3 regions of the Leuconostoc mesenteroides subsp. mesenteroides ATCC 8293 genome follow, and region 1 is predicted to be linked to each of the others. Evidence: a T-box and tRNA genes for the amino acid it is inferred to sense, from the RefSeq annotation. Region 1 holds a T-box; the other regions hold tRNA genes.

Evidence for each region. The T-box of region 1 lies ahead of thrS (threonine--tRNA ligase). A T-box ahead of a tRNA ligase gene usually reads a tRNA of that ligase, here a tRNA-Thr.
Region 2: it has a tRNA-Thr gene. The T-box ahead of thrS (threonine--tRNA ligase) is inferred to sense a tRNA for this amino acid. The anticodon was not compared.
Region 3: it has a tRNA-Thr gene. The T-box ahead of thrS (threonine--tRNA ligase) is inferred to sense a tRNA for this amino acid. The anticodon was not compared.

Annotation. Positions count from the first base shown of each region.
Region 1 covers NC_008531.1:628,555-634,209, reverse strand. The annotation lists gene LEUM_RS03240 (hypothetical protein) at 1-320, opposite strand, end outside; gene LEUM_RS03235 (VTT domain-containing protein) at 358-1,032, opposite strand; gene LEUM_RS03230 (amino acid permease) at 1,155-2,528, opposite strand; gene thrS (threonine--tRNA ligase) at 2,653-4,611, opposite strand; T-box leader at 4,689-4,906, opposite strand; gene LEUM_RS03220 (FtsK/SpoIIIE family DNA translocase) at 5,139-5,655, opposite strand, start outside.
Region 2 covers NC_008531.1:1,831,996-1,837,650, reverse strand. The annotation lists gene LEUM_RS09070 (MDR family MFS transporter) at 1-327, opposite strand, end outside; gene LEUM_RS10760 (hypothetical protein) at 412-555, opposite strand; gene mutY (A/G-specific adenine glycosylase) at 644-1,672, shown strand; gene LEUM_RS09060 (AI-2E family transporter) at 1,656-2,765, shown strand; tRNA gene LEUM_RS09055 (tRNA-Leu) at 2,856-2,937, shown strand; tRNA gene LEUM_RS09050 (tRNA-Thr) at 3,013-3,085, shown strand; gene hflX (GTPase HflX) at 3,115-4,416, opposite strand; gene trpS (tryptophan--tRNA ligase) at 4,710-5,655, shown strand, end outside.
Region 3 covers NC_008531.1:364,719-370,373, reverse strand. The annotation lists gene hemH (ferrochelatase) at 236-1,183, shown strand; gene LEUM_RS02000 (YebC/PmpR family DNA-binding transcriptional regulator) at 1,232-1,948, opposite strand; gene LEUM_RS01995 (rRNA large subunit pseudouridine synthase E) at 2,019-2,552, opposite strand; tRNA gene LEUM_RS01990 (tRNA-Thr) at 2,631-2,703, opposite strand; tRNA gene LEUM_RS01985 (tRNA-Asn) at 2,708-2,780, opposite strand; tRNA gene LEUM_RS01980 (tRNA-Asn) at 2,887-2,959, opposite strand; gene lysS (lysine--tRNA ligase) at 3,022-4,509, opposite strand; gene hslO (Hsp33 family molecular chaperone HslO) at 4,596-5,489, opposite strand; gene ftsH (ATP-dependent zinc metalloprotease FtsH) at 5,598-5,655, opposite strand, start outside.

The sequences.
Region 1 (5,655 bases):
CCGATGGCTAACTGATCATTATTCCACTGCCCTTCAAAGGCCCACTTTAAAGTAATCCAATCTGAAAGTGTTATTCCTAGGTTCAATAGATAATCCACAGATAAACGAATGTGGATTGGATGCTTGCTGGATTGAGAGTCGATTCCTTGAGCATCCAATTGAGAAGAGAAGATGCCACTTAATGCCTCAAAATCACTCACACTGGGTACTTTTTCTTCATTTTGCCATGCTTCAACAGTTTCAACTTCAACATCTAGTGCATCAGCAATCTCTATTGTTGAAATTTTAGTTAATTCTTGTAGTTTTTTTAAGTTATTCATAGTTATAATTATACAGAAAAACCGCCATGAATGGCGGTTATTTCGACATTATTTTTTTCTGTTTCTTTGCAACCATTGCTGAACGAACGACACCAATGATTGTTGGCATTAATGTGACCAACGCAATACCTAAAATAATTACAGAAAAGTGTGCTTTAACAAATGGAATATTTCCGAACATATAACCAGCACCGGTTGCAATTAAACTCCAAGAGAACGCAGCAATCAAACTATTGCGTAGGAAATGTTTGTATGAAAATTGGCTGATACCAGCCACAAACGGTACAAATGTGCGGACAATCGGCATGTATCGCCCAATGATTATTGCCGCAGCACCACGCTTTTCAAAGAAAGCTTCAGCTTCTTTGATATGTTGTTCTTTAATGAAACGACCAAAGAAACGATGATGTAAAATTTTATAACCACCTGTACGACCAATCCAAAAATTGACTGAGTCACCAATAACAGCTGCTAAGAAGAATACAATCATAAATACCCAATGATTAAGTCCGGCATTTAGCCCAGCAGGCGTAGCAGCAATAGCTCCTGCAGCAAACAACAGTGAATCTCCAGGTAGAAACGGCATAATCACACTGCCAGTTTCAATGAAAATTACCACAAATAAAATCAAATACGTCCATAAACCGAACGCTTGCACAAGATTACCAATATGGACATCAATGTGCAAAATAAAATCAATTAGAAATGACATAAAGTTCCCCTAAAGTACGAATAGTAATATTTTACCACACATGTGAGCATGTCATATTAAAATATACCTTTTCATCCCTATTGCGATTTTAATTGCCTTCTAACCAGAAAAATTACGGTAACTTACTTATTTAATGCCTGTTTTGGTTGTTTCATTGAAATACAGCCAAACACGACCATCCAAATGGTAGCACCAATTGCTGGTAGACGAGATTCTGGATTAAAGAAAAGCGTAATAAATACAAAACTGAAAAACAGAATTGCCAATGGCACTAACGTCTTAGGTGCTATGACAAGAAAGCCATCAGGCATGTAACTATCTGACTTGCGATACTTCATGTAAGCGAATAATATGAGTACATAAATCATCAAAAACAAGTCCGTCGATGCGCTTGTCACAAAACTAAACGCATTTGTGATTGATGGAATAACCGAGATTAAGGCCGAAAAAGCAACCATTAATGATGTAACCAGTACAGCATTCACTGGTAATTGTGTTTTTGATGTTTTTCTAAATGGTTGTAAAAACTTGGCCTTAGATTGGAATGATAAAGCAAAGAAATTACGGCTAGCACTAAACAAAACTGAATTTAATGCTGAAGCAGCACTCGTTAATACTACGAAATTAATTAAAGCGGCAGCCCATTTCACACCTGCCAACTGGAAAACCATCACGAAAGGACTTTGATCCTCTGGAATTTTCTGCCATGGATAAATCGTCATAATAATGAACAATGCACCCAGATAGAAAAACAATATGCGCCAAGGAATTTGGTTAATCGCTTTGGGCAAAACCGAACGGGGATTTTCCGTTTCAGCCGTTGTCATGCCAATAAATTCCATGCCGACAAATGCAAACATGACCATTTGAAAGGCATTAATAAAATTACCAACCCCGTTAGGAAATAACTCAAAGTGATGCCAAACATTACTAAAAGCAACTTTTCCAACTGGTGTTTCAAATCCTGTCAAAGCCATGATAATACCTGTCACAATCAATGATAGGATGGCTACAATCTTTATCATGGCAAACCAGAATTCAGTTTCACCATAAAGTGCTACGGCAATTAAGTTGATCGACGTTAGCAAAATAAGCATGACGATTTGAATCAACCAACTTGGTAAATCCGGCAGCCAAAACTGAATATATTTTGCCACTGCAGTCAGCTCTGCCATCCCCATAAATACAACAGTTAACCAATATGACCAACGTGCAAAGAATCCGGCACGGTTACCTAAAAATTTAGTGATGAAAGAAATAAAGGTATGTTGACTGGGATCAGCATACAGCAGTTCACCAATGGCACGCATTACAACAAACATAAACATTCCAATAACTAAGTAAACCAATAAAATGGACGGTCCAGCAAAATGGATTGAATTTCCTGCCCCCATGAATAGACCAGTACCAATTGTTCCACCAATAGCTATTAACTGAACGTGTCGGTTTTGTAAACCTCGTTTCGGAAGATTACTGTCGCCTTTTGAATCGGACATAATAATATAAATTTCCCTTTCCTATTGCAAAGCACCCCTCGATCATCTCAGGGTGCTTTGACTTTTCATACATACATGATCTAGTATGCTGATTTTTTTCTAAAAATAAACAACGCTATTTTGTTCATTCGGTTTCACGTGAGTAATTAGAAACATCAGACAAAATCAAATATTGGAATTCATCGTATGACATTGTAACTGTTTTTGTATCACCATACTTACGAACAGTAACCGTGTTACTATTTACCTCTGAATCGCCTAGTACCAAAGTATATGGAATTTTGTTCGTTTGCGCTTCACGAATGAGGTAGCCCATCTTAGCGTCTTTTGTTTCAACATTAGCGCGCAATCCAGCATCCTGTAACTTCTGCTGTACAGCGTTCGCATAATTACCATGAGCACCTAAATTAACAGGGATGATTTGTACTTGTAAAGGTGACAACCATGTTGGGAAAGCACCCTTGTACATTTCAATCAAGTAGGCTGTGAAACGTTCCATCGTACCAACAATACCACGATGTAACATCACTGGACGATGATTATCCAGACCATCACGACCAATATATTTCAAGTCAAATCGTTCTGGCAACAAGAAGTCTAATTGGATAGTTGACAATGTTTCTTCATTACCTAAGGCAGTCTTTGTTTGAACGTCTAACTTTGGACCATAGAAAGCAGCTTCACCTTCAGCCTCGAAATAATCAAGACCGAGATCATCCATTGCTGTTTTCAATTGCTTTTGTGACTTTTCCCACATTTCATCATCATCAAAATACTTTTCTGTATTTTTGGGATCACGATAAGACAAACGGAAACGATAATCTTTAATGTTGAAGTCACGATAGACACCCATCATCATTGTTAGAATAGACTTAAACTCTTCTTCTAACTTTTCTGGTTCAACGAATGTATGACCATCGTTCAATGTCATCTCACGAACACGAGATAACCCTGTCAAAGCACCAGATTTTTCATAACGATGCATCATTCCTAATTCAGCAATACGCATTGGTAATTCACGGTATGAACGTGGCTTATGATTAAATACCATGATATGTGATGGACAATTCATTGGACGTAATTCCAAAAATTCGCCATCCCCCATATCCATTGGTGGGAACATATCTTCACGATAATGGTCCCAGTGACCAGATGTCTTATATAAGTTCAAATTAGACAATACTGGTGTGTAAACGTGCTGGTAGCCATTTGACAGCTCTTTATCTGTAATATATCTTTCAACTTGGCGACGAATTGTTGCACCATTTGGCAGCCAAACTGGTAATCCTGAACCAACCTCCTGGCTAGTAAAGAATAGATCAAGATCACGTCCAATGACACGATGATCACGTTCCTTAGCTTCTTCACGACGAGCAATTTCTGCTTCAACGTCAGCTGCTTTCCAAAAGGCCGTTCCATATACTCGTTGCATCATTGGGTTGCTTGAATCTCCACGCCAGTAAGCGCCAGCCACTGAAGTAAGCTTAAAATGCTTAATCCAACCCGTTGATGGTACCAGACCACCCTTATCAAGCTCAATATGATCTCCTTGAACAGCAATTGTGATCTTTTCATCGACTGGTAGATCATTTACTAACTCAACTTTATATGGATCATCAGCAAATATTTCTAATGCTTCATCACGTGTGATTTCGCGAGAAAGAATTGGTAGATCCTCTTTCACAATTTTGTGCATAATCGCCTCGATTTCAGGGAAATCTTCGATTGACACTTGATTGCCAGCCCCATTATCTGTGTCGTAATAGAAGCCATTTTCAATAAAAGGACCAACTCCAAAATGAATGTTAGCAAATTTTGGAATTCGCTTTAATGCTTGTGCTAATAAATGAGATGCTGAGTGACGAAGTAGATCTAATGCTTCGCTATCTGATGTAGTGATTAGTTGAAAATCGCCACTTTCAGTAATAACATCGTTCATGCCAATGTATGAACCATTTATTTTTCCTGACACTGACTTCTTTGCCAATGACTTTGAAATACTTTCGGCAACCCCAATTGGCTTAATCCCTTCATCAAACTTTTTAATAGCGCCATCTGGGAATGTAAGACTGATTTCTGCCATGCTATTTTCCTTTCAAATTCCATTCTAGTATTTTACATTAATAAAACAAAAACGTCCCTTCAGATCCTTATTAGATCTAAAGGGACGTTTTACCGCGGTACCACCCAAGTTTAAAACAGGAAAAATTCCTATTTCTCTCAAATGATATATAACGGTATCACCCGGGCAACTTTTCATTTAAAACTACTAAATCACCACTCAAAGGTAGTCTCTTATGTATGCACTGCTCATTTTCACCAAACATGAACTCTCTTTAAGTGCATGACAATCGAGTTGTCCTTATCAATGTTTCTGAGAAACATCATAACATTTTTTTTGCTGTGTTGCAATTATTTTTTTAAATCTGCTAATACAATCTTTAGCGCTTCTAATGCCTCGACATCATGATCTAAAATACCATTATCAAAAACATTTTGTAGTGCAGCAATTTGATTTTTTGTAAGTGCCATTTTTATTATTCTCCTGTTTGCTTAATCATTTAATTCTACTCAAAAAATATAATCATACTACTTAGTTTGAAACTAATGCTAACTTTCTATCCCAGAGCTACCATCTGAAATATTGACGTGTCTTGGCCGTGATCCGTCTGCTGGTCCAATGTAACCGCCTGCTTCCAAATCATCAATTAATCGAGCGGCTCGATTATAACCAATCCTGAAACGACGTTGTAACAGTGATGTTGAGGCTTTTTGTTGTTCAATAACAAATTGCAAAGCTTCTTGGAATAACTCATCATCACTATTTCCATCAGCATTTTCCGAATTATCTTGAGCAATCTCTTCATCTGTAACAGTCATTGCATCGGAATACTGAACCTCTTGTTGTGACTTAACAAATTCAACAATATTAGTCACATCAGTGTTACTAATAAATGCACCTTGAACACGTTGTGTCGGCTTACCGGGCGGTGCAAAAATCATATCCCCTTTTCCGAGCAGCTTCTCAGCACCATTACTGTCCAGAATAGTGCGTGAATCAATTCCAGAAGCTGTTCTAAAAGCAATTCTACCAGGAATATTACTTTTTATAGTACCGTTAATCACT
Region 2 (5,655 bases), 830 kb from region 1:
CATTGCTTGAATCATACGCCCGATAATGAGGACATCAAATGTTGGCGCAAATCCAGCAGTTACTGTTCCGACGGCGAATAGTCCAGCGGCGGTCAAGTATAGTGTACGTGTTGTTAGGCGTTGAATCAGAAAAGCTGTTAACGGAACCATCACACCATTGACTAACATGTAGCCATTTGTCATCCATTGACCCAAGTCTGTGGAAATATGAAATTCACGCATGATATCTGGCAAGGCAACATTCATTAATGTTTGATTCAAAAAGCCTAAAAAGGTGCCGATAACTAATATGATTAAGATTGTTTTTTGCTTTTGTGTTATATTCAACAGTATCCTACCTTTCATGGTTTTTATTCATAAAAATGCAAACAAAAAACCAGTATAAATACTGGTTTTAAGTAGTCAATAAAATTACTTTGTAGAAGGTAATTCTTCTGACTTACCTTTTGCCCATTGTTGCAATTTTGCGATAGCAGCTTGACGTTGTTTCTTAGCAGCGCTATGACTAACTTTGCGGGCACGTGCAAATGAGTTAAGTGGCTTCTTTAATACCATGATTGTGCTCCTTTTTTATTCAATGATTTCATACAAATAATAATTATACGGCAAAATCTATACGATTACAAGTGTTACAATATATATTATGGAAACTTGGAATGAACAAACAATTAAAGAATTTCGTAAAACATTGCTCAATTGGTATGATAAAGAAGGGCGAGCGCACTTGCCATGGCGTGTCAATCATGATCCTTATCGCGTTTTAGTTTCGGAAATTATGCTGCAACAGACACGCGTAGATACAGTTATTCCGTATTTTGATCGCTTTATGACATCGTTACCAACGGTTGGTGATTTAGCGACCGCACCAGAGGATGTTGTGCTCAAATTATGGGAGGGTTTAGGCTACTACTCGAGAGCGCGAAACTTACAAAAGGCGGCGCAGTTTGTTGTCAATGAATTGCATGGGCAATGGCCAGAGAGTAGTGATGATCTGCAAAGCTTGCCAGGAGTGGGTCCATATACAGCGGCAGCTATTGCGTCAATAAGTTTCAATGAGGTAGTCCCAGCAGTTGATGGCAACCAATATCGTGTTTTTAGTAGATTACTTAAAATTGACGCTGACATTGCTGATACAAAATCACGTAAGATATTTTATGATATTATTGCGCCAATTGTTGATCCGGAAAGACCAGGGGACTTTAACCAAGCAATTATGGATTTGGGATCAAGTTATATGACAACCAAAAATCCCGATAGCTTGTATTCACCGGTGCGTGAATTTAATGCGGCTTTTCGAGATGGTGTTGAGGATCAATACCCTGTTAAAACCACGAAACAACGACCAGTAAAACAGTTGTTTATGGCTTCAGTTTTTGAAAAAGATGGTAAATTATTATTTGAAAAACGACCGGATAGCGGTTTGTTGGCTGGATTTTGGACATTTCCACTAACACAAATTGAAAGTATAGAATCAATTACGGGTCAACAGTTAAATATTAAGCCCGTGACACATATTTTTACACATCGTCGATGGGAAATTTGGTTAGTGAAGCAAGAAACAGCTATGTTGAATGATAATCAACAATATTTTAGTTCTGATGAGTGGTCGGCATTAAGCTTACCAAAGGTACAACATAAATTATTGGAGAAATTATATGATACCGAATTCTAAATACAAAAATATATTTTTTTGGACCATTGAATTATTAGCGCTATCGCTCTTAATTTTGATTGTTTCCCGATTTGATTTTCTAATGAAACCAATTTCAGTATTTATTTCCACGGTTTTTGTACCATTGATTGTCGCCGGATCTTTGTACTATGTTTTGAAACCTGTTTTGACACTTTTAAAGAAAATTACAGTTAAAGGGCATAAAATGCCGCATCAACTGGCTGTTATAATTACTTTTGTGTTGTTCCTAGCCGTGATAGCTGGTTCCTTGATTTTATTGATACCAACTCTAGTGGCGGAAATTACTAATTTAATTACTGCATTACCTGAATTTGCACAAAACGTACAGCGCTTTGTAACAGATTCACTACAAAGTAAGTGGTTATCAAATTTAAATTTGTCAATTGATATAGATGAAGTAAAGAGTGCTGTTGGCAAGTACTCGGCTTCTTTTTTAACTATTACGGCAGGTACATTAGGCAGTGCTGTCTCGATGGTTACATCGGTCACGATTAATGTCGTGACTATTCCAGTCGTTTTATTTTATATGCTAAGTGATGGTGATCGCTTGCTACCAGCAATCCAGAAGCTTTTTCCGGTTCGTTTTGCTGATAATGTCAAAGAATTGACACTTAAAATGGATAAAACTATTGAAAGATATATATCGGGGCAAGCTCTTGAAATGTTGTTTGTCGGGATGACCATGGCTGTGGGTTATTTAATTATTGGTGAACCATACGCATGGTTACTGGGTGTGATTGCTGGTATTACTAACATTGTGCCATATATTGGCCCTTGGATTGGGGTTATACCAGCGTTGATTGTTGCCAGTACACAATCATGGAAACAAATGTTGTTGGTAATGATTGTGATGATGGTTGTTCAGCAATTGGATGGAAACTTTATTTATCCAAATGTTATTGGAAAATCATTACAAATTCACCCATTAACAATTATGATTCTTTTGATGGTAGCCGGTAATCTTTGGGGTATTTTTGGCATGATATTGATTGTGCCAATGTATGCAGTTGCTCGAACTGTTGTTAAATTTGCCATTGAAATGCGTCAATTGACTAAGGAATCGTTAGAATAGCAGTTTTTTAACATTTTTTTGATTTAAGTTGTATTACCCTCTTGACTGATTTAGGTTTTTCCAGTAGAATTAAAGGGTTGTGTGATACATGCGGGTGTGGCGGAACTGGCAGACGCGCTGGATTTAGGTTCCAGTGGAGTAATCCGTGCAGGTTCGATTCCTGTCACCCGTATAATATGGCCGCCGCCATATTTATATATTGAGGTATCTGGTATTATTCACTTGTAGTACCTGAGTACTTTAATTTGCCGACCTAGCTCAGTTGATAGAGCACCTCACTAGTAATGAGGGGGTCGCCGGTTTGAGCCCGGCGGTCGGCATAATTACTTTCAAGAAAAAGCATGAATTCCTATGAATTCATGCTTTTTTCTTTCGTAATATATTGTTGAAATAAGTTTCGCTCAACTTCAGATAGCTCAATGGTTAACCAACTACCGGTTTCGTCATATTGTTCTTCTATAAATTTATGTTTTGCCGCTAATTGGGCAACAACATTTCCTTTATCAAAGGGTATATGCAAAGTTACGACTTCGCTGTCGTTAAAAATATGTTTAACAATGAGATCAATCAGTGCATCTTGAGAATTGGTATCTAGTGCTGACAAAGTAATCACGTTATCGCCAGAGATGTCCGGATAGTGCAACTCAGTGCGATCAGCTTTGTTATATACTGTAATAACGGGTTTACCAGTAACACCAATCTCAGTTAATGTTTTCTCAGTTGTTTCCATCATAGCTTTATAATGCTCGTCTGAAACATCCACCACGTGCAGTATTAGATCTGCATTTGCCGCTTCTTGTAATGTTGATTTGAAAGCAGCAACTAAGTTATGAGGTAGCTTGGATACGAAACCAACCGTATCACTTAATAAAAACTGTCTTTTATCAGGAAGAGTCAGTTGTCTAACTGTGGTGTTTAGCGTAGCAAATAGCATATCTTTTTCAAACACTTGCTTACTATCATCATTGTCTGCACCAACACCAAAACGCATCAACAAACGATTCATCAAGGTAGACTTTCCAGCGTTTGTGTAGCCAACCAGTGCTACGTTTGGTAAGTTGTTAGCGTGTCGTTGCATTGAACGCGTATTTTCACTTTTATCTAAATCAGCCAGTTCTTGACGAACATGAACCATTTGAGACGTAATACGTTGGCGAGATTGTTCTAGCTTTGTTTCACCAGAACCACGTGAGGTGAAACCTGCGCCACCTGTACCTGTTTGTTGATCTAATGAAATTGACATGCTTTTACGTAAGCGTGGTAATTGATATTGTAAACGTGCTAACTGAACTTGGAGTTTTGCAACTTTAGTCTGGGCTCGTTGTGCGAAAATTTCGAGAATTAAACCAGTACGATCGACAACAGTAGCATCTGTTGTTTTTTCTAGGTTACGAATTTGAGAAGGTGTCAATTCATCATTGACAACAATCATATCAACGTCATAAGTTTTTACAGCTTCACCTAACTCTTCGACCTTACCTTTACCAAAGTAAGTGCTAGGATTTGGTCGTTCTAGCTTTTGGGTAAAAGTTTCAACGGGTTCAAGATTATTTGCTTTTGCTAGGTTCGCTAGTTCTTCTAATTCGTAGTCTAGGTTTCCCTGATTAGTTGTTAAGCCAACTAAAAATACTTTACGAGGGTTTTCTTGCATAAAAAATGCCTCCAATCAACTTGCGAGACTGGTGGCAGTTTACGTGTTTAGTACGAAAAAGGCAGACCAATCTCAAGAAAAGCGCATAAAAACAATCTATTGCTTTTATTCACCACATCTTAAAAATTGTTCAACAAGTTCTCGTACCTCTTTCTTCTTAATAGTGATAGTGTATAAGTTTTATAGGAAAATGTCAATAATAACGTACTTTGTTTTGTGATAATTTCTTCAACGCTGCTCCTAGATTTAACGTATAATAGAATGAGTTAACTAATTAATAGAAGGTTTTGAACATGTCAAAAGAAATTTATTTAACTGGTGATCGTCCCACTGGTAAACTACATATTGGTCATTATATTGGATCGTTAAAAAACCGTGTGAGCATGCAAAATTCTGGCGATTACTTGCCATTTGTTATGATTGCTGATACACAAGCATTTACAGATAATGCTCGTAATCCAGAAAAAATACGTCAATCATTAACTGAGGTAGCCTTGGACTATTTGGCGGTTGGTATTGACCCAGCTAAGACAACCATTTTTGTACAATCACAAATCAAAGGGTTATTCGAACTTACAGAATACTTTATGAACTTGGTTAGTGTCGCTCGGTTACAAAGAAATCCAACAGTTAAGTCAGAAATTAAACAAAAAGGCTTTGATGAGGGAATCCCTGCAGGATTTTTGACATATCCAGTATCACAAGCAGCTGATATCGCTATTTTCCGAGCAACAAAGGTGCCGGTAGGGGATGATCAAGAGCCTATGCTTGAGCAGACACGTGAATTAGTACGCTCGTTCAATAATGCTTATAAGTCTGATGTCCTAGTTGAACCAGTTGGTGTTTTTCCACCCAAGGGGCAAGGGCGTTTACCAGGTTTAGATGGTAATGCAAAAATGTCCAAGTCATTAAATAACGGCATTTTCTTGAGTGATGATGCGGATACATTGGTGAAAAAAGTTAAGTCAATGTATACAGATCCCTTACATATCAATATTACTGATCCTGGTCATGTTGAAGGTAATGTGGTGTTTACTTACTTAGATATTTTTGATCCGGATAAAAAACGTGTTCAAGAACTAAAAGATCAGTATACTGCTGGTGGCTTAGGTGATATGAAAATAAAAAAGCATTTGATAGATGTCATGGAAGCTGAAATGGCACCAATTCGTCAACGACGCGAAGAATACGCCCAAGATATCCCAGCGGTTTTGAACATGTTGCAAGAAGGCTCAAATA
Region 3 (5,655 bases), 260 kb from region 1:
TGATGATTTAAGGCTTAAAAAACATAGTCTCGACATACTATAATGTCAGAGCAAACAATCCGAGAAAAAAATATAGTATTTATTAACAAATTCGAATTATTTTTGTAAGCAAAAATAATTTCTAAATAAAAGGACAATAGTTATCCTTATCACAATTTTTGGCTTTTCGACATACATTTTAGTCAAAAATTGAGTTATAGTATTAAATATTAAACTAGATAAGGATCGCTTCCATATGAATAAAAAAGGTCTATTATTAGTCAACCTAGGCACCCCTGACTCCCCACATCCAGATGATGTGAAAGCATATTTAAAAGAGTTTCTATCAGATACCAACGTTATTCAAATGCCCAGACTACTCTGGCAACCCATTTTAAGAGGTAAAATTTTGCCTAAGAGATCGTTTAAATCAGCTGAACTTTACCAAAAAATTTGGCGAAAAGACGGTTCGCCATTAATGGTCTATGCGAAAAAACAAGTTGAGCAAGTACAGCAATTACAACCAAACTGGATTGTTCGTTGTGCAATGACTTATCGTAAGCCTAACATTGCAGAAACACTGAAAGAAATGCGTCTGGCGGGCGCTGACGACATTGTTGTATTGCCACTGTTTCCCCAATATTCTGTTACATCAACACAATCAGTCATTGATCAAGTCCGTAAGGCCGACAAAAACATTAACATTGTTAAGTCATTTTACAACGATGAAGCCTATTTGGATTTATTAGCTAGAGACATTCGCGAGGCGTGGGCTAAAAACGATTATGATCGTTTAATCATTAGTTATCATGGTGTTCCCGAATCATATGTTCGTCGTGGTGACCCTTATGTTGACCACTGTACAGCAACCACACAAGGCGTTTTAGAGCGCGTTGGGCCGTTAACACCTGATAATACTCACCAGGTTTTCCAATCACGATTTGGGCCAACTGAGTGGGTCAAACCATACTTAAGTGACACACTAAGGTCACTGCCCAGCCAAGGTATCAAACGTGTCCTAGTAGCAACTCCAGCATTTGTAGCCGACTGCTTGGAAACCATCGAAGAAATTCACGTTGAAAATCATGATATTTTCAAACAGGCAGGTGGCGAAGTCTTTGATGTTGTCCAACCTTTTAATGAACATATTGATTTTTCCAAATATATTGCTTCTCTTGCGAATCGGCATTTTGCACAAAATTAATTCACAAATAAAAAACGCAATGAATGCCATTGCGTTTTTTATTTATTATTATAATTCGACGTTATGATAAACTTTTTGAACATCATCGTCAGATTCTAATACATCAATTAACTTTTCGAAAATTTCTAAGTCTTCGCCTGCCAGTGTCATTTCTGATTGTGGCAACATGCTGATTTCCGTAGTTGAGAAATCGCTCACACCACTTTCACGCAGAGCAGCAATTGCTTGATGCAAAGCAGTTGGTTCTGTATAAACAACAATATGATCATCTTGTTGTTCGGCGTCACGAACATCAACTTCAGCGTCTAGCAGTGTTTCCAACGTAGCATCGGCATCTTCACCCTCAAAAACAATCACGCCTGTTTCATCGAATAAATAACTAACAGAGCCAGCAGCACCGTAAGTTCCACCATTTTTATTGAAAGCTGTGCGCACATTTGTAGCTGTACGATTAACGTTTGATGTCAACGTATCTACAATAATCAATGAACCGTTTGGTCCAAATCCCTCGTAACGTCCCTCGATAAAGGTTTCATCCCCTGAACCCTTTGCCTTTTCAATGGCACGTTCAATAACGTGCTTTGGCACTTGTGCTTGCTTAGCACGTTCAATAACAAACTTTAATGTTGAATTAGCCTCAGGGTCTGGACTGCCACCTTGCTTCGCTGCAGCATAAATTTCAATGCCATACTTACTGTTAACTTTAGCGGCAGCACCATCAGTCTGCGCCTTCTTCATTTTAATGTTTTCCCATTTACGTCCCATGAGGTCACCTCTTTTAATTTACATCTTTTACTATTATAACCGTTTATGATGCTTTTGCACCACAAAATCATTACTTCACAATTCGATATTGTCCTGGTTTTAAGTCGGCAATATGATATTCACCAATATGTGTCCGTATCAAGCGTAGCGTTGGAATACCAACAGCTGCTGTCATACGGCGTACTTGCCGATTACGGCCCTCTTTTATTTTTAATTGAATAAAACTCGTTGGCTGGTTTTTACGAATACGGATTGGCTTCTCTCGTTCCCATAACCATTTTGGATAAGGAATACGTTTGACTTTAGCTGGTAAAGTTAACCCATCTTTTAACGCCACACCTTGCTCAAGTTGCTTTAGTTGTGACTTTGTTGGGACCCCTTCTACTTGAACAACATAAGTTTTATAGGCTTTATTATCAGGATCAGTCAATTCATGATTCAGTTTACCGCTATCAGTCAGCAATAATAGGCCCTCACTGTCCATGTCCAAACGACCAGCGGCATAAACCCGTGGAATATCAATGTAGTCAGCCAAAGTTGGTCGCCCTTCAGCATCAGTAAACTTAGTTAAAACATTGTACGGTTTATTGAATAGTACAATCATGTTTTTCAATTGCGTCCTTTTCATTGTAAAAAAATAAGCAAACCTCAGATGATTTGCTTTGCAAGATATGCATAATAGTGCCGACGAGAGGATTCGAACCTCCGACCCCAGGTTTACGATACCCGTGCTCTACCAACTGAGCTACGTCGGCGAAACTCCGACTGCCGGGCTCGAACCGGCGACAACCTGATTAACAGTCAGGTGCTCTACCAACTGAGCTAAGTCGGAATGACGTTGCTAACACAACTATATTATTATGCCATGAGTGAGAAAATCTGTCAACAGTTTATCACATAAAAAAGAAGCAAATCAAGATGATTTGCTTCTCATAAAACTCCGACTGCCGGGCTCGAACCGGCGACAACCTGATTAACAGTCAGGTGCTCTACCAACTGAGCTAAGTCGGAATGATGTCGCTAACACAACTATATTATTATAACTAATTGTGTAACGACTTGTCAATGATTTATTATTCTGGACGCATTGTTGGGAACAACACAACGTCACGAATTGTGTCAGAATCAGTCAATAACATGACCAAACGATCAATACCAACACCAAGTCCACCTGTAGGTGGCATACCATATTCCAAAGCTTCTATGAAGTCTTCATCAATACCTTCAGCTTCGTCATTACCATTCTCACGTTCAGCCGCTTGAGCCTCAAAACGTGCACGTTGGTCAATAGGATCGTTTAACTCAGTAAAGGCATTCGCATACTCGCTACCCATAATAAACAATTCAAAACGATCAGTAAAACGAGGATCATCAGTATTTTTCTTAGCGAGTGGTGACACTTCAACTGGATGTCCATAAACAAATGTTGGCTGTACCAAAGTATCCTCTACAAATTCTTCGAAGAATGCATTGATAATATGACCCACACCCCAGTATTTTTCGTACTTTACATGGTTATCATCGGCCAACTTTTGTGCTTCTTCAACGGACATTTCCTGCCAAAAATCAATACCAGTTTGTTCTTTAATCAAGTCGACTAGATGTTTGCGCGCAAACTTTGTGCCAAGATCAATTTCAGTTCCCTGATAAGTAATTTTCAAGTCATCTGAGACGACAGAAGCGGCAGCTTTGAAAATACCTTCAGTTTCGTCCATAACATCTGTAAAGTCCATATAAGCTGCATATGACTCCATTGTTGTAAACTCAGGATTGTGCTTTGGATCCATACCCTCATTACGGAAAATACGGCCAATTTCATATACACGTTCCATGCCACCCACAACCAAACGCTTTAAGTACAATTCTGTTGCGATACGCATGTACATATCAATATTCAAAGCATTATGATGTGTGATAAATGGACGGGCTGCAGCCCCACCGGCTTCAGTTTGCAAAATTGGCGTTTCAACCTCAAGGAAATCATTTCTATCCATATATGCACGAATAGCAGAAATGATATGTGAGCGTTCTTGGAACTTTTTGAAAGAATCTTCATTGGCAATCAAATCCAAGTAACGCTTACGATACCGTGTTTCAACATCAGAAATACCATGGAACTTATCAGGCATTGGACGAAGAGCCTTAGATAAATGTGTTAATTCTGTAGCCAAAACTGTTAATTCACCAGCTTCAGTCTTCATCATAATTCCCTTGATTCCAAGGAAGTCACCCAAATCTGCTCTTTTAATAATCGGATAATTATCTGCTAAATCATCACGTCTTGCATAAACCTGAATTTTTCCAGAAACATCACGAAAATCAGCGAAAATAACTTTACCTGCGCCACGCTTTGCAACCATACGACCTGCAATAACAACTTCATGTTTTGCATTCTCTAACTCTTCTAAAGAGCTGGCATCATATAGATTATGCAGTTCTTGCGCTTTTGCTGTACGTTCAAATCGCTTACCGAATGGGTCTAAGTGTAAATCACTAACGATTGTTGCCAACTTTTGTCGACGCGCTAGCATTTGATCATTAAGGGCTTTTTCTTCAGCCATTTGTATAAAATCCTTCCCTATTGCGCGTTTTTTAAATACACGCCTACTAACTAAATATCATACCAAAAAAAACAATAATCTCAAAGTCACTCGTTATTTTTTTCAATCTGCTTCAAAATTTCGGATAATTGTTCCTCTGTGAAAAAGTAACGCTTTCCGGAGAACTTTCCCACAATTTCAGCGCCATGGTCTTCTTTGATCATTGCCTGAATTTCAGATGCTGGAAGTGTGAGCAACATTTTAGCATAAGCGTCTTTGGATGGCTCTGCGGCCAAACCGATGCCAGCTGTTTGAAGTATCTCAACTTCACCTTTCCCAAAAATCTCTTCAAGCACTTCTAATGGCGTATATCTTTCTTGAATCATTTCAGAAAGTGGTTTCATGTTTTTTAGAGCTAGCTCAAGTTGATCAATTGCTTCATCAGTAGCGTCAGGTAGCGCCTGAACAAGAAAGCCACCTGCTCCAGCAACCGTATCATCACTGTTCATATAAACGGAAACACCTATAACCGATGGTGTTTGCTCTGATTGTGCTAAGTAATATGTAAAATCGTCTCCAATTTCTCCGCTAACCAATTGACTCTGACCTATGTAAGGATCAGAGTAGGGAGCAAACTTTGTAACCTGTAGAAAGCCATTTTTTCCAACAGCTTTAGCCACATCAAGCTGTCCCGCTTCATTTATAAGTGTCTCAAGGTTAGGATTGGTTACGTAGCCACGCACACTTCCTTTAGCATCAGATTCTACTACAACATTGCCAATTGGTCCGCGTCCATTAATTTTTGTTGATAAGGTTTCTTCACCTTTCAAAACGGCCTGAGCTGTCAAGGTCGTGGCCAACAAACCACGTCCAAGAACAACAGCAGCAATACGCGATGTTTCGTGGATTTGCGCTGCCTGATGGACGAGATTGGTCCCATTTACGGCAAACGTACGAAAATACTTGTTTTTAGTAATTGCTTTGATAAATTGATCTGCCATAATTTTCCCTATGTTTAATTTAATATTTTTTTATTTAACAGTTTATTACTTTTGTATTTGCTAAACACATGACAAAATAAAAAGTCGACGTCACCGTCAACTTCTATTTTACTTATTTTCTGTATTATTGTCATCTGTTTCTGACTTATCTGTTGAATCAGTATCC